DNA from 3 places in the Winslowiella toletana genome. Region 1 is predicted to be linked to each of the others. Evidence: predicted binding sites of a transcription regulator. Region 1 holds the regulator's gene; each other region holds the start of a gene.
The links. Region 1 encodes PurR, which represses purine synthesis genes. Its sites were predicted from a motif close to CANGCAAACGTTTGCNTG; they were not measured.
Positions count from the first base shown of each region.

Region 2: a site for PurR is predicted at 3,682-3,699, ahead of purT (formate-dependent phosphoribosylglycinamide formyltransferase). Genes of this name have one in related genera too.
Region 3: a site for PurR is predicted at 2,163-2,180, ahead of RIN69_RS22000 (nucleobase:cation symporter-2 family protein). Genes of this name have one in related genera too.

Region 1 covers NZ_CP134152.1:2,273,026-2,278,847, reverse strand. Annotated here, with positions in the region: gene RIN69_RS10745 (C40 family peptidase) at 1-272, shown strand, start outside; gene ybiO (mechanosensitive channel protein) at 332-2,614, opposite strand; gene cydH (cytochrome bd-I oxidase subunit CydH) at 2,808-2,897, opposite strand; gene purR (HTH-type transcriptional repressor PurR) at 3,181-4,206, shown strand; gene punR (DNA-binding transcriptional activator PunR) at 4,238-5,146, opposite strand; gene punC (purine nucleoside transporter PunC) at 5,265-5,822, shown strand, end outside.
Region 2 covers NZ_CP134152.1:2,834,603-2,840,424, forward strand. Annotated here, with positions in the region: gene RIN69_RS13225 (prolyl oligopeptidase family serine peptidase) at 1-1,937, opposite strand, end outside; gene RIN69_RS13230 (acetyltransferase) at 2,042-2,494, shown strand; gene RIN69_RS13235 (tellurite resistance TerB family protein) at 2,520-3,176, opposite strand; gene RIN69_RS13240 (YebG family protein) at 3,289-3,603, opposite strand; gene purT (formate-dependent phosphoribosylglycinamide formyltransferase) at 3,740-4,918, shown strand; gene RIN69_RS13250 (bifunctional 4-hydroxy-2-oxoglutarate aldolase/2-dehydro-3-deoxy-phosphogluconate aldolase) at 4,961-5,599, opposite strand.
Region 3 covers NZ_CP134152.1:4,834,404-4,840,225, forward strand. Annotated here, with positions in the region: gene recG (ATP-dependent DNA helicase RecG) at 1-1,375, shown strand, start outside; gene RIN69_RS21995 (SDR family oxidoreductase) at 1,380-2,045, opposite strand; gene RIN69_RS22000 (nucleobase:cation symporter-2 family protein) at 2,231-3,619, shown strand; gene RIN69_RS22005 (AsmA family protein) at 3,762-5,435, shown strand; gene fabY (fatty acid biosynthesis protein FabY) at 5,479-5,822, opposite strand, start outside.

The sequences.
Region 1 (5,822 bases):
AATTCAAGATCCCGCGCACTGCCAATGAGATGTATCACCTGCGCGATGCCGCCCAGGTCAAACGCGAGTCACTGGAAAAAGGTGATTTGGTGTTCTTTCGCATCAATAACCGCGGGGCTGCCGATCATGTCGGCGTTTACCTTGGTAACGGTAAATTTATTCAGTCGCCACGCACCGGCAAAGATATTCAGATTAGCGCGTTAAGCGAAGATTACTGGCAGCGCCACTATGTAGGCGCGCGTCGGGTAATGACGCCAAAAACCATTCGTTAAACGCTTCCGACAGCTTTGATTTAAATGAAACGGGCGGCCTGTGCCGCCCGTTACTGTAATTACGAAGCCGGATTCACTTTGTTCTCACTCTGTTGCATTAACTGTGGATGTTGCCCGGCGCGCGACAGCTGCATCGCCTGTTGCGGCATACTGATCCCTGCACGGTCAAAGTGAATTTTAACCAGGCGATCCAGCGCATACTGCACCACCCACTGTTTGAGCGCCAGCGTGCGCACCGTTACCCTGGTGGTAAACGAGCGGTCGCCCAGGGCCACCACGCCGTTAAACACCGGCTCGCCAATCAGGAAGAATTTCACCTGCTCATCCTGCTTCAGCTCTTCAATTGCCTGATGCAGCACCTGATTAACATGATCGATATCTTCATCACGACTCACGGTGTAATTAGCACGATACACCCCGAATTCACGCGCATAGTTAGCCAGCGTCGTCATCGAAGAGTAAGGCACGATATGGTAGACACCATAGTCATCCCGCAGGCCAACAGAACGGATCGTCATACGCTCGACGGTGCCGGTAATGCCACCCACCGTGACATATTCACTGGTGTTCATGCCGTTCTCGAACTGGATAAACACGCCGGTAATCACATCTTTCACTAACGTCTGTGCACCGAAACTGATTGCCAGTCCGAGCGCACCGGCACCGGCCAACAGCGGCGCGATATTGATGCCTACCTGCGACAGCACGATCATAATGGTGATGGTGCTGATAACAATCGCCAGCACGTTGCGAAACAGCGTCAGCAGCGTGCGTTCGCGCGCGCTGGGACGAGTGCCGTTACTCATCTCCAGTACCAGGCGATGCTCAATAATACTGGCCAGAATCGTCCAGCTAAAGGTGGCGATCAGCAGAATAAGCAGAATATGTAACAGGCCGCCGATAACTTTACCGCCGGTCTCGCTGCTGGCCCACTGTTGCAAATTAAACAGATGCCAGGCATCCAGCAGGAACAGTGATACCGCCAGCACCACCATTACGCGCAGAATTTTCAGCCCGTTGGGTATATAAGAGTTGATACGGCGTTCCAGCATCGGATAACGCAGATTCATTTGATCCGGCAGTGAAATCCGCCGGGCGATCCAGCGCGTCATCATACCGGACAGCAGTGCGCCAAGCCCAATGACCAGCAGGCTCTTCACCGTGGCACCCATCATAAAGCTCAGGCTGTTGCCGAAATCAAACTGCGAGAGGAAAAACAGCATCAGGAAATAGGCAATCGCCAGCAGGTGCCAGATGTGGCCAAAGCCGCGGAGTATCACACTGAAAAACGCCATTGACCGTTCTGCCAGCAAATCGATTTGGTTATGGATCGATTTACGGTTACGCATAATCAGAGTCAGTGCATAGACCGTCAGCGCCAGCATTACAACCAGATTGACCGCCGCGGCTGCCTGATAACTGATTTGCGTCGCCACCACCGGCACCACCACCATCAGGCCATAACCGATTAAACCACTCAGCCAGGCAAGACGCTGATTCCAGTAGCGCGCGGTGGCATCACTGAACGGGAACGGGCGCAGATAAGCGAAACCGGGCGCGAAAATCAGCCGCAGAACCGCTTTAAAGAACTCTATTACCGCAAAAGCACCGAGGAACAGCGACTGTTGATGAGCGATCACCGCACTGCCGTTGTTGAACTGGTGAGAAAACAGTTTGCCACCTGCCAGCACCAGCATCAGTACTAACAGATCGATGATAAACGCGCCGAGAATGGCGGCCGGTAATTTGTACCACGGTCCACCGTGATCCTTGGCGTTACGACCCCAGCTGCCAATTCGATTGTACAGCGGGCCCACCAGCCGGCGAATCAGATGGAATATGGCAAAAGTCACCACCACCATCAGCAAAAAATAGCCGAGGGCGTGGAAAAATGCACTGGGATCAAACGTGCGCTGCGGCCCGGATTCGACCACTTTCTGCAAGGCGTTCACCCGCTGACTCAGCGCCTGTAACGTCTGTTGCGCAAACTGGCTGACGCTGTCGCTTAAGCTGGTCGCACCGCTGGGTGCGGCAACTTGCGGCACAGCATCCGCCGCCTGAGTTTTAGACTGCGCTTCCGCGGCGCGCTGTAACTGATCAATTAATGCATCACGCGCCTTTTCATCTTTAAGGATGCCCGCCAGCGCGGCGTAAGGAATATCCTGCTCAGTTTGCTGCGCGGTATCGGCAGCAGGCGCGGGTTGCGCAACAGCAACCGGTGAGATAACGCTGATTAACAGCAGCAATAATACGGCGATGAAGGGAAAAAATCCCGACGGGTGCGCTCGCCCTGGCGCCCGACAGCAGATAGTTGATGACATGGTATTCTCGAATAATTTCATTAGCACAATCAAGTGAGTAACAGACCGTCAGCGGCGCATAACAATCCCGCCACTGAGCATATTGCAGCATGCAGGCGCTGTTTAACTCCGCGTGCGCATGACCATTAAATAGCCAATTTGCGCAAAAAAAAACGTCTGAGGGAATTCATCAGACGTTTTAAAAGGGTTAATCCTGAAGATTAACCGATGTTTATCAATTCATTACCGCGGTGAAACTGAAGGCAATAATTACCAGCAGCGCGCCGACGGTGGTCAGCAGAGAAAACTTCAGATTGGTGTCCATACTTCACTCCTTAAAGACCTTACAATTAATAACTCTCACTATTTTCCCATATAAACAGGTAAAAATCTCGTTTTCTGCTCACAGCCTTGATAGAATTCTGTTTTTCCGTTGCGCAACAACTGCAACACCGCGTCACTTGCCGTGTTTCCTGACGTCAATCTCCTGCCCGACGTCACTCAGATTGCAACAATGAAACCGATCGCGCCAGAAAACGCGAAGCATACGCAAACGTTTAACATGATGCTTATCAATCCTTTAAGATAAGCGCAGGAGTACCATTTTAATGGCAACAATTAAAGATGTGGCGAAACGCGCCGGTGTTTCTACCACCACCGTTTCTCATGTCATCAATAAAACCCGCTTCGTGGCTGAAGAGACCCGCGAAGCCGTTTGGGCCGCCATCAAAGAGCTGCACTATTCGCCCAGCGCCGTTGCGCGCAGCCTGAAAGTGAACCATACCAAATCGATTGGTTTGCTGGCGACTTCCAGTGAAGCGCCCTATTTTGCTGAAATTATTGAAGCAGTTGAAACGCGCTGTTTTGCCAAGGGCTATACCTTGATCCTCGGCAATGCTCATAATGATCTCCAAAAACAGCAGGCTTATCTGTCGATGATGGCGCAAAAGCGCGTCGATGGTCTGCTGGTGATGTGCTCGGAATATCCTGACGAGCTGCTGAAGATGCTGGAAGACAATCGCAACATTCCGATGGTGGTGATGGACTGGGGCGAATCACGCGGCGATTTCACCGATACCGTGCTGGATAATGCTTTTGAAGGCGGTTACCTGGTGGGACGCTATCTGATTGAGCGTGGTCACCGTGATATTGGTGCGATCCCGGGTCAACTTGAGCGAAACACCGGCGGTGGGCGCCATGCCGGTTTTCTCAAAGCGCTGGCCGAGGCCAATATTGCCGTGCGCGATGAGTGGGTTGTGCAAGGCGACTTTGAGCCGGAATCCGGATATCGCGCGATGCAGCAGATTTTATCGCAGAAACAGCGGCCAACCGCGGTATTCTGCGGCGGCGATATTATGGCGATGGGCGCCATTTGTGCAGCAGATGAAATGGGCCTGCGGGTGCCGCAGGATATTTCGGTGATCGGTTATGACAATGTGCGCAACGCGCGCTATTTCACGCCAGCGCTGACTACCGTCCATCAGCCGAAAGAGCGCCTCGGCGAAACCGCATTTGATATGCTGCTGGATCGCATCACCAGTAAACGCGAAGAGCCGCAGACGATTGAAGTACATCCTTCATTAATCGAGCGCCGCTCGGTGGCTGACGGTCCGTTCCGCGACTACCGTCGTTAATCCGCTACCGGCCACCCGTTGGCCGGTCAGTTTATCCTTCGCGAAGCCACTCCTGATTCATGGTCTCCGGTGTACCCAGATACTCCAGCAACCAGCTCAGCGCCGGTGAAGCACTCTGCTCAGCCCAGCTGACGCAGCACGGGCTGTCGGGGAATTCGGCCGGTAGCGTTAATTCGGCCAGCGAACCTTCAGCAATCAGCGGCGCAGCAAAATGCCCGGGAACCATACCCACGCATAACCCTGCCAGCAGGCAATCAAACGCCGATTCCCAGTCCGGTGCCACCAGCCTTCGCTGGTTGTCCAGTGTCCAGGTAATGCGTTTTGGCAGGCTGCGCGAGGTGTCTTCCAGCACCAGCGACGGCCACTGGCGAATTGTATCATCATCAATGCTTCCCACTTGCTGCGCCAGCGGATGGTCGGCTCTGACCACGCAGCGCCAGTTAAGTGCGCCCATATCACGGAAACCAAAGCGACCACCGACCGGGATCGCCTGGGTAGCGCCAATCGCGACATCGACTCGCCCGTCAACCAGCGCATCCCAGACGCCATTAAACACTTCATGCCAGACCAGCAGCTCCATATCCGGGAAATGGCGATAAAAATCGAGCACCAGCTGGCGGGTGCGCTGGGGTTTAACAATCAGATCCACTGCAATGCTCAGCTGTCCGCGCCAGCCGTTAGCGACCTGCTGACACTGACGGCGCGTGGCAAGCATTTTTTTGATAACAGTGCGCCCTTCCTGTATAAATACTTTCCCCGCATCGGTTAATACCACATCGCGATGACGCCGCTGAAACAGCGGAACCGCCAGCCACTCCTCCAGCTGACGCACGGTATAACTTACCGCCGAGGGCACACGATGCAGCTCGGCGGCGGCGGCAGTAAAGCTGCCGGTACGCGCTACTGCATCAACGACTTCAAGAGAATGTTCCGACCACATAGCTTGCCTGCAAAATTTTTGAACGCAATGTGCAAATATTAGCGTTTCACAAGCGACAACGCACGCGATTACACTCTGCAGCGTTAAAATCACCTGCACTAAAATAAAGAGTTAACTGATGATTAAATCAAAAGGATTTATTATTTACCTGGCGGTACTGAGCATGCTGGGTTTCCTTGCTACCGATATGTATCTTCCGGCGTTTGGCGCAATGCAGCAAGATCTGCAGACCCATCCCGGCGCCATCAGCGCCAGCCTGAGTATTTTCCTGGCCGGTTTTGCCTGCGCCCAGTTGCTCTGGGGGCCACTCTCCGATCGTATCGGGCGTAAGCCGGTACTGTTAATCGGCCTGAGTATGTTTGCTGTCGGCTGCGCCGGCATTCTGTGGGTAGAAAATGCCACCATGCTGCTGGTACTGCGATTTGTGCAGGCGATTGGCGTCTGTTCTGCCACCGTAAGCTGGCAGGCACTGGTGGTCGATCGCTACCGTGGTGCACAGGCCAACCGTGTTTTTGCCACCATTATGCCGCTGGTTGCGCTGTCACCGGCGCTGGCCCCCCTGCTGGGTGCCTGGCTGCTGAACCACTTTGACTGGCGCTCGATTTTCGTCGCCCTGCTGCTGATCACCCTGGGGTTACTGATTCCTACCCTGCGCCTGAAAGCTAGCGGAACGCCA
Region 2 (5,822 bases), 560 kb from region 1:
CACAGCAGCAGCAGATTATCGTCAGTTTTCAGCTCGCGTAGCTTCGCTACCCATTTGGCAGGCTCCCAATACTGCACCTGAGAATCGTGCAGCCCGGTGGTGACCAGCAGATGCGGGTAATGCTGCGCGCTGACGTTGTCATACGGGCTGTACTGCCGAATATAATGATAGTACTGCTGTTCAGACGGATTGCCCCACTCATCATATTCGCCGGTGGTCAGCGGGATCGACTCATCAAGCATGGTAGTGACCACATCAACAAACGGTACCTGCGCTACCACACCATGATAAAGCTGCGGCTCGCGGTTGATTACCGCCCCCATCAGCAATCCTCCGGCGCTGCCGCCCATCGCATACAGCCGCCGTTTATCACCATAACCCTGCTGCAATAAACTGTGGGTGACGTCAATAAAGTCATTGAAGGTGTTGAGTTTATTCAGCAGACGACCGTCGTCATACCACTGCTGCCCCATTTCACCGCCACCGCGTATATGTGCCAGCGCAAAGACAAAACCGCGGTCAAGCAAGCTCAGACGGCTGGCGCTGAAATCGGCGTCCATACTGCTGCCATAGGAACCGTAGCCATACACCAGCAGTGGATTTTTACCCGGCTGATAGTGTTGGCGGTGATAAACCAGCGATACTGGCACTTCAACGCCATCACGTGCTTTCACCCACAAACGCTCGCTGCGGTACTGACTGGCGTCAAAGCCTTTCACTTCCGACTGTTTCAGCACCTGACGCTCGCCAGTATCCAGATCCAGCTCAAACAGCGTGGAAGGCGTGGTCATCGATGAATAGCCGTAGCGCAGCTTGCTGCTCTCCGGTGTCGGATTATAAGAGAGCCAGGTGACGTAAGCCGGATCGTCAAACGCAATGCCAATTGCCTCTCCATTTTGCCAGTTTATTTGCCGCAGACTGGTCAGGCCCCGCTGGCGCTCCTCCACGACCAGCCAGTCACGGAACAGCTGAAAGTCTTCCAGCACGATATTATCGCGCGCGGCCACCAGCGTTTCCCAGCGGGTGACGTCGCTAAAGTCGGTGCGATAGAGGCCAAAGTTCTTGCCCTCACGGTTTGAACGTACATAGAGATGGCCGTCGTAGTGATCAAGGGAATATTCATGATCTTTAACGCGCGGGCAGAATATCTGCGGTTTGGCTTCGGCATCGTCGGCATCGAGCAGCAGGATTTCACTGGTGGTACTGCTGTTCAGCGCAATAACAATAAACTGCTCTGACGTCGTTTTATGCACGCTAACGTAGAAGGTGTCATCCAGCTCTTCATACACCAACTGGTCAGCACTCTGCGGCTCGCCGAGGGTATGACGCCACACCTGCCACGGCAGTAGCGTGGTTTCATCTTTCAGCACGTAATAGAAAGTTCGGGAGTCATTCGCCCAGGCAAAGCTGGATGAGACATTTTGCAATACTTCCGGATACCAGCTATCGCGGGTGAGATTACAAAAGCGAATGCCATACTGACGACGAGACAGAAAATCTTCCGCCAGCGCCATAATCTGATTATTGGGGCTGATATCCAGTGCCCCCGTGGTATAGAACTCGCTGTGTGTTGCGCGCTGGTTGGCATCCAGCAGCGTATCCCACTGTTCTGGCGTGGTGGTTTCGGCAAGCTGGCGCGTATAAATCGGATATTCATTGCCGGATTCATAGCGACGCTGATAACGATAGCCATTTTTCACGTAGGGCACGGAATGGTCCTGCTGCGGAATGCGATCGATCATTTCCTTCAGCACCTGTTCCTGCAACGCTTGTTGCGAGGACATTACACGCTGACTATAGTCGTTTTCCTCCCGCAAATATTCGAGCACCGCCGGATCTGCGCGCCGATCGTCGCGCAGCCAGTAATAGTCATCCTGGCGCGTTTCGCCATGCAGAGTCATTACGTGAGGAATTTTCTTTGCGGTTGGAGCAGTCATAATCCGTTTACACCCTTGAGTCAGTTGAGCTAAGGGTGGCATCTGGCGTTGTGATTGCCAAGCGGTAAAGGTAAATTAAACAAGCAAGTAATAAGGAAATCCCCATGATTCGCCCGGCTTACCCCTCTGAATACACAGTACTGACCGAACTCTGGCAGCGCTCAGTGAGCGCAACCCATGACTTTCTCTCTGTACAGGAGATCGCACGCCTGAAGATTTGCGTTGAAAATGAGTATCTTCCCAACGTTAACACCTATGTGTGGCTGGATAACAACCGGCGGCCGGGTGGATTTATTGGCGTAGTGGAACAGCGGATTGAAATGCTGTTTATTGATCCCGATCTACGTGGTCAGGGCATCGGCAGGCAGCTGGTCAATTTTGCTGTTGGCCAGCTAGCCGCCCGCGAGCTGGACGTTAACCAACAGAACCCGCAGGCGACCGGATTTTATCTGAGTATGGGATTTGAGATAACCGGACGCTCAGCACTGGATGCTCAGGGAAAACCCTATCCTTTACTGCATATGCGCCTGCCAGAGAGTGAGAACAGGCCAGATTAGCGGCCGGACTTGTCCGGCCTGACAATCAGGCAGTGAGTTTATTCTTCTCTTCGCGGATATCGTTTTCAATGCCATCCCGGACATCTTGCGGGATTTTCAGCGCGTCGCCCAGCGCCTGCAAATAGCTGCGCTCCATAAAATGGTCAACATCAATTACCGCATTACTCAGGAAGTAAAGTTCCAGCGCTTCTTCTTCATTGCGGATGTCATGAGCCAGCAGTTGCGGGTCGAGTGGTTGCTCGATAGCTTGTTGGATAAGCTTTTCGCCCTGCGAACCAATGCCTAACTGATGCACATTTTGTTCAATTGACTGACGTTCCTGCGCATCGATATGCCCGTCACTTTTCGCGGCAAACACCAGCGCTGTGATTAAGCGTGCCGCACGGGAATCAACCGGCGTTTCACTCTGGCCGAATTGTGGTTCATCGCGGTGGGTTTCACTGACGCGCTGTTTGTATTTGTTCCATAACACGGCACCTACCGCCGCGCCACCGCCGATAATCAACGCGTTTTTACCGTATTTGGTCAGCAGGCTACGCGACGACTTGTTGGCGATCAGCAACCCCGCAAGACCGCCGAGCGCACCTGGCGCCAGCATTTTACTCAGCCCTTCGCCGCCGCTTTTACTGCCGCTTTTGCTGTTACCCAGTACCGACTGAATTTGTTGTAGCCAGTTATTCATCTTATTTCCTTTAAAAGAACCGATGAACTTCAGAGTAGAACAACATGCGTCAAGAAGCGTAAGCAGAAGAAAAGTCGGGAAAACATCGGATCGCCTGAATGCGACCCGACGATTACGCCACTTTTACCGCACGCACCGGCTTACTTTTACCCTGCTCTGCCTCGTCATCAGACGCGACGGCGGCGCTGCTTTTTGGCAATTTACTGGTGCGCAGGATGTGGTTTACCGCATCTTTATTTTCTGCCAGATGCATGCCCAGCGCTTCTTGCTGCGCTTCATCCAGCTCAATACCGCTTGTCATCAGCCAGTCAGTGAAAACTTCTGCCATATCAAGCATTTTGTCATAAGCATCCGCTTCTTTTTTACTGGCAAACGTCATCTTTTCCTCACCTTTTCTGACAACGACATATTTTACTTCGATAGCCATGATTTTCGCCCATTTAACTGTATTTATATCCAGTATAGCAGCAGCTTTTTTTGCGATCAAGCCGGCGAAGCAGATGTGCACGCAATCGTTTTCGTTTATACTGCGCGCGATTTTTTCATCTCTTCAGGTAGGTATTATGTCGACTCTTGGAACCGCGCTGCGCCCTGCCGCAACTCGCGTGATGCTTTTAGGTTCAGGTGAACTGGGTAAAGAAGTGGCGATCGAATGTCAGCGTTTAGGCGTTGAAGTAATTGCTGTAGATCGCTATGCCGATGCACCCGCGATGCATGTGGCTCATCGCAGCCATGTGATCAACATGCTGGATGGCGAAGCGCTGAAGGCACTGGTTGCGAAAGAGCGTCCTGATTATATCGTGCCGGAAATCGAGGCCATTGCCACCGATATGCTGATCGAGCTGGAAAAACAGGGTCAGCGCGTAGTACCGACTGCCCGTGCCGCCCGCCTGACGATGAATCGCGAAGGTATCCGTCGTCTGGCCGCTGAGGAGCTGGCGCTGCCAACCTCCAGCTACCGCTTTGCCGACAGCAAAACCGCTTTCCTGCAAGCCACCGAGGAAATTGGCTTCCCGTGCATCATTAAGCCGGTGATGAGCTCATCCGGCAAAGGCCAGAGCTTTATCCGTACAGCTTCACAGCTCGATCAGGCATGGGACTACGCGCAGCAAGGTGGCCGCGCCGGAGCAGGCCGGGTGATCGTTGAAGGCGTGGTGAATTTCGATTTCGAAATTACTCTGTTGACCATCAGTGCCGTCGACGGCATCCACTTCTGCGCACCAATTGGTCATCGCCAGCAGGATGGCGATTATCGTGAATCCTGGCAGCCGCAGCAGATGAGCGAGCTGGCGCTTAAGCGCGCCGAAGAGATTGCGGAGAAAGTGGTCAGCGCCTTAGGAGGTCATGGACTGTTTGGCGTCGAACTGTTTGTCTGTGGCGACGAGGTGGTGTTCAGCGAAGTGTCACCGCGTCCGCATGATACCGGTATGGTAACGCTGATTTCACAGGATCTGTCTGAGTTCGCGCTGCACGTGCGCGCTTTCCTCGGCTTACCGGTTGGCGGAATCCGCCAGTATGGCGCGGCGGCCTCAGCGGTAATTTTGCCGCAGTTGGACAGCGATAACCTGCAGTTTAGCGGCGTGCCGGCAGTGCTGGGTGCTGGTCTGCAGCTGCGTCTGTTTGGTAAGCCGGAGATTCGCGGTCAGCGCCGCTTAGGCGTTGCGCTGGCAACCGGAGACAATATTGATCAAGCCGTCGAGCGCGCGATTGCCTGCGCAGCGGGCGTGAAAGTCAGCGGCTAACATTGCAGGGGCGTAGTTAAAACGCCCCTGCACTTTCAGCGCTTAACGTGCGCCCGCCACCGCTTCACGCGCCAGATCGGTAATTCGCTGATAATCTCCGGCTTCCAGCGCATCCGCGGGCACCAGCCAGGAACCGCCAATACAGAGCACGCTTTTCAGCGCCAGATAGTCACGGTAGTTGTTCGGCGTAATGCCGCCGGTCGGGCAGAAACGCACCTGAGGGAATGGACCGCCAATTGCCTGCAGCGCTTTCACGCCGCCGTTGGCTTCCGCCGGAAAGAATTTGAACTCGCGCAACCCGTATTCCAGACCGGTCATCAGCTCTGACACCGTGCTGATACCCGGAATCAATGGAATCGGGCCTTCAACCGCCGCTTTAACCAGTGACTCAGTCAGTCCGGGACTGATGACAAATTGCGCCCCCGCTTCCGTCACTTCCGCCAGCTGCTGAGTATTCAGCACGGTACCTGCGCCGACAATCGCCTCCGGCACCTGCTGGATTATCGCACGCAGCGCGTCCATCGCCACCGGCGTGCGCAGCGTCACTTCCAGCACGCGAACCCCGCCCGCAACCAGCGCTTTCGCCATCGGAACAGCATGTTCCAGTTTATTGACGACGATAACCGGAACTACCGGTCCGGTTGTCAAAATCTGTTCAGCGCTCGTCTTCCAGTTCTTCATCAGTGTCGTTCTCCGGTCGAGCCTGCTGCCTTTTCCGGTGGCGACAGCGGGCGAAAGTGACGCGCATCCGGCGTCAGGAAAGTGATAGCGCATCTACCATACATGATTTAGCTGAACGGCGTCCATGCCATCAGGTGATTTTTAAAACTGCGGTTCATTTTTTCAAATCCCCGACAACACCGACAAAAAAACCCGCCGAAGCGGGTTTGATTATTAACGATTA
Region 3 (5,822 bases), 2.4 Mb from region 1:
GCTGGCGGTACGCGCCGGCGCCCAGCGCTACCATGCGCTGCCAATGCCTGCCAGGCATGAGCTCAGTGATAAGCTGCTGGCCGCATTGCCGTTTAAACCAACCGGCGCACAACAACGGGTAGTTGCAGAGATAGAACGTGACCTTGCGCATGACTATCCGATGATGCGTCTGGTCCAGGGGGATGTCGGTTCAGGCAAAACTCTCGTCGCCGCGCTGGCAGCTCTCAATGTCATTGCTTATGGCAAGCAGGTGGCGCTGATGGCGCCAACCGAACTGCTGGCAGAACAGCACGCCAATAATTTTCGCCAGTGGTTTGCTCCCTTAGGGATTGAAGTCGGCTGGCTGGCAGGTAAGCAGAAAGGTAAAGCGCGTCAGGCACAGCAGGAAGCGATTGCCAGCGGCCAGGTTTCGATGATTGTCGGCACCCATGCGATTTTCCAGGAGCAAGTGCAGTTTAATGGCCTGGCGCTGGTGATCATTGATGAGCAGCACCGCTTCGGCGTCCACCAGCGTCTGGCGCTGTGGGAAAAAGGCGAGGAACAGGGTTTCCACCCTCACCAGCTGATTATGACCGCCACGCCGATTCCACGCACCCTGGCGATGACTGCCTATGCCGATCTCGATACCTCAACCATCGATGAGCTGCCGCCGGGACGTACACCGGTAACCACCGTGGCGATTCCCGACACCCGTCGCGCCGATATTATCGCCCGGGTAAAAAGTGCCTGTAGTGAAGAAGGACGGCAGGCTTACTGGGTCTGCACACTGATTGAAGAGTCAGAATTGCTGGAAGCACAGGCTGCCGAAGCGAGCTGGGAAGAGCTGAAAATTGCACTGCCGGATCTCAATGTTGGACTGGTACATGGCCGCATGAAGTCACAGGAAAAACAGGCAGTAATGCAGTCATTTAAACAGGGCGAGATCCAGCTGCTGATTGCCACCACGGTTATCGAAGTGGGGGTAGATGTACCGAACGCCAGCCTGATGATTATTGAAAACCCGGAACGACTGGGTCTGGCGCAGTTGCATCAGCTGCGTGGCCGCGTTGGTCGTGGCGCTGTCGCATCACACTGTGTGCTGCTGTATAAAGCGCCCCTGAGTAAAACCGCGCAGAAACGTTTGCAGGTACTGCGCGACAGCAATGATGGCTTTGTTATTGCTCAGTGCGACCTGGAAATCCGTGGCCCTGGTGAAATGCTCGGCACCCGGCAGACCGGTAATGCCGAGTTTAAAGTCGCCGATCTGCTGCGCGATCAGGCGATGATCCCGGAAGTTCAGCGCGTGGCGCGCCATATCCACCAGCATTATCCGCAACAGGCACAGGCGTTGATTGAGCGCTGGCTGCCAGAAACCGAGCGTTATACCAACGCCTGAGTGTTTAGCGACCGCTGTACGCGCCGATCTGCTGCACTGCGCTGTCGATCGGCTGCTGCCCTTCCGTCAGCTCAATAATCACTCGCTTCACTTCAGGGTGCTCGACCAAGCTATGTAATACCGCCGCCACATCTTCGCGCGGGATTTCACCATAGGCGATAGCCAGCCCGACATTCACTTTACCGCTGCCCGCTTCATTGGTCAGAGTGCCGGGACGTAAAATTACCCAGTCCAGATCGGTCGCAGCCAGCATTACATCCGCCTGGCGCTTAACCTTCATATAGTGCTCAAAAGTGGGCGAAATCTGTTTGCCGCGTCCGGCATCCGGAAACGCAGAAACCAGTATAAAGCGTTTAACACCCGCGATACGCGCCGCTTCTGCCGCGATCTGCGCGCCACGACCATCAATACCGTCGGTTAACTCAACGCCTGCACCGGCCGCACCGGCGGAAAACACCACCACATCACTGCCCTGCATTGCCTGTGCGAGGCTCTCAGCATTCGTGGTCAGCAGATCAAGCTCAACCGGCCTGACCTTATCCTCCGCCAGCTCGGCGGCCTGCTCCGGTTTACGGTGCAGCCCGGTCACCTGATGGCCAGACGCACTCAGTTGTTTTCTCAGTCGGCGACCCACGCCGCCAGTTGCTCCAATAATAAAAACCTGACTCATCGCTGCCTCATATTTTGTTACCCGCAATATCACGGACTGATTTAAGCGTAGTGCCATTCTGGCAGTCAGATTAAGCCTGATGTGCGGTAGTTTCTCTGGCTGATTATCAACACAGCATTGGCAAACGATTGCTTTTGCCTCGCAGATGATTAAAATCGCCACTTTGTTGCCAGGGAACCGTGAAAATGTCCGCCGATACTGATGCTGTTGCAGCGAATCGTAACCCAATACCAAACACTAAAAGTGAGCTGATTTACCGTCTGGAAGACCGACCGCCGCTGCCGCAAACGCTGTTTGCCGCCGGTCAGCATCTGCTGGCGATGTTTGTCGCCGTGATTACTCCGGCACTACTGATTTGTCAGGCTCTGGGATTACCAGCGCAGGATACTCAGCACATTATCAGCATGTCACTGTTTGCCTCTGGCGTAGCGTCGATTCTGCAGATCAAAACCTGGGGGCCGGTCGGCTCGGGCTTGCTGTCAATTCAGGGCACCAGTTTTAACTTTGTTACGCCGCTGATTATGGGTGGGCTGACGCTGAAAAATGGCGGAGCCGATGTTCCGACGATGATGGCAGCGCTGTTTGGCACTCTGATGGTTGCCTCCTGCACTGAGATGCTGCTGTCACGCGTATTACATCTCGCCAGACGCATTATCACGCCGCTGGTATCCGGCATTGTGGTGATGATTATTGGCCTGTCACTGATTCAGGTTGGCCTGACGTCTATCGGCGGTGGCTTTGCCGCGATGAACGATCACACTTTCGGCGCGCCTAAAAATCTGCTGCTGGCCGGTGCGGTGCTGGCGGTTATTATCCTGCTGAATCGCCAGCGCAATGCTTATCTGCGCGTCGCCTCACTGGTAATCGCCATGGCGGTCGGCTATCTGCTGGCCTGGGCGCTCGGCATGTTGCCGCAGAATATTGCGGCAACCGAAAGTCCGGTGGTGGCGATACCGACTCCGCTTTATTACGGCCTCGGCTTTGACTGGAATCTGCTGATTCCGTTAATTCTGGTGTTTATGGTGACCTCGCTGGAAACCATCGGCGATATTACCGCTACCTCCGATGTGTCCGAGCAGCCGGTAAGCGGCCCGCTGTATATGAAGCGTCTGAAAGGTGGCGTGCTGGCAAATGGCCTCAACTCCTTTGTCTCGGCACTGTTTAATACCTTCCCCAACTCCTGCTTTGGTCAGAACAACGGTGTAATCCAGCTTACCGGCGTCGCCAGTCGCTATGTCGGATTTGTCGTCGCACTGATGCTGATCGTACTCGGTCTGTTTCCGGCGGTGAGCGGTTTCGTGCAGCATATCCCGGAACCGGTACTGGGCGGCGCGACTATCGTGATGTTTGGTACCATCGCCGCATCCGGCATACGCATCGTTTCGCGCGAACCGTTAAACCGCCGCGCGATAATGATTATTGCCTTATCTCTGGCAGTGGGCCTTGGCGTTTCGCAACAACCGCTGATTCTGCAATTCGCCCCTGACTGGCTGAAAACCCTGCTCTCTTCCGGTATCGCCGCAGGCGGTATTACCGCCATTATGCTGAATCTGATTTTCCCGCAAGAGAAGTAACCCCGCCCGGGCGAGGCTGACCTCGCCCACAATTCTTATCGACTTTTCATTGAGTTTGTCTGACTTTACACCCAGGATGTTGAGCTGGGTGAGTAATTCAGGCATAACAAACGGATACCGGAAATTCATAGGGAAAGGTGCGATGAAATTTATCGGAAAATTTTTTCTGACGCTGCTGTTACTGGTGCTGTTAGTGCTGATAACACTGTTTTTACTGCTGCAGACCCGTTGGGGTGCTGACTGGACCAGTCGCTGGATAAGCGATCGTACCGACTATCACTTGTCTGTGGCTAAAGTTGATTATCAGTTATCTTCGCCTTCGCATCTGATACTGAATAACGTTACCTTTGGCCATGATGGCCAGCCTGCGGTACTGGTAGCCGAACGCGTAGATCTCGGCTTTGCGCTGCGCCAGTTTAGCGAGCCGCTGCATTTTGATAGCGTTGAGCTTAACGATGGCACCATGAACGTTTCCGACAGCAGCGTCGCATGGCCAATGCAGGCTAACCGTCTGCAGCTAAACAATATGGCGATCGCCAGCCCACATAGCGTGCTGCCAGTCAGCGCAGAGCGGGTTAACGGCGGCGTAATGCCGTGGCAGCCAAAAGTCGGTAATGTGCTGGGCGATACCACCAGCTTCCAGCTGAGCGCCGGCTCGATGGCGCTCAATGGCGTTACCGGTAATAACGTTTTACTACAGGGGCGCATCGACAATAAGCGTCTGGTGTTCAGCAATATCGGTGCAGACCTGTCGCGCGGTTCAATGACCGGAAACGCCGAGCGCGATGAGCAAGGTAATTGGCGCATCGCCAATCTGCGGCTGAATGATATTCGTCTGCAATCCAGCCAGTCGTTAACTGCGTTTCTCGCCCCGCTGCTCGCTCTGCCCTCGGTGCATTTTGAGCGGGTTGATATCACCAATGCTCGGGTGCAGGGGCCAGACTGGGCGGTTACCGATCTCGGCCTGTCGCTGAAAAACCTGACTCTGCGCGACGGCGACTGGGAGAGCAATGGTGGTTCGCTGTCGATGAACGCCAGCAGCTTTATCAATGGTCAGCTGCAATTCGATGATCCGATTGCTAACCTCGAATTTTCACCGCAGGGCATCCGCATTTCCCAGTTCAGCTCCCGCTGGGCAAAAGGTTTAATCCGCACGCAGGGCGAGTGGGATCGCAGCCAGAAACGGCTGGCGCTGGATGAACTGGTGATTGCCGGGCTGGAGTATACCTTGCCAGACAACTGGCGCGACCGCTGGATGCAGCAGCTTCCCGACTGGTTAAGTAGCGTTACGGTTGATCGCCTTTCCGCCAGCCGTAATCTGATTATTGATATCAATCCTGCCTTCCCTTTCCAGATGACCTCGCTGGATGGCAACGGCAGTGACCTGATGCTGGCGCGCAATCATCAATGGGGCGTCTGGTCCGGAAAACTTAATCTTAATGCGGCAGAAGCCACCTTTAACCGCAGCGATGTGCGTCACCCTTCACTGGCGTTAACCGCCGATGATAAGCAGATTAACGTCACTGAAATGAGCGCCTTTGCCGGTGAAGGTATGGTGGAAGGCACTGCCACAGTATCGCAGCAGCCAGCGCGTGCGCTGTCGTTGACTCTGAATGCGCGCTCGGTTGCCACGGATATGCTGCATAACTGGGGCTGGCCAGCGGTTCCGCTGGAAGGCAAAGGCAATATGCAGCTGAAACTGAATGCCAGCCTGGCTGCCGGTACGCCGTTGCGACAGAGCGCCAGCGGCACCCTTTCAGTAACGGCTAATGAGCAAAATGTGCAGCAGACGATGGTTCATGGCGAGGTTGATTAATCCTTAGTGCCGGGCGGTGTTGACACCGCCCGCAGAGATAAGCTCAGGAGCCGGAGCCACCCTCTTCCAGCGGCCCGTCGGGATCGGCGGGCAGCACGATAAACACCCCTTCAAAAACCGCCCCCAGCAGATCGTTACCGAACAATTCAACTTCAAGCTGCACGCGTGCTTTACGTCCACGCGCCAGTCGATCGAGATCGCCACTTAGCGATCCAAGATTTGCCACCGCTCCCGGTTTACCGGTAATCGCGTGGCTGTAACGAATATGCGCATCGGCAAGGATAATCGTTCCCCCCAGATGGCGTTCGCGCAGCAGCAACCAGATCAAGCCCCATCCGGTCAGCGTCGCCAGCGAGAACAGGCTGCCGGCAAACAGCGTGTGGTGTG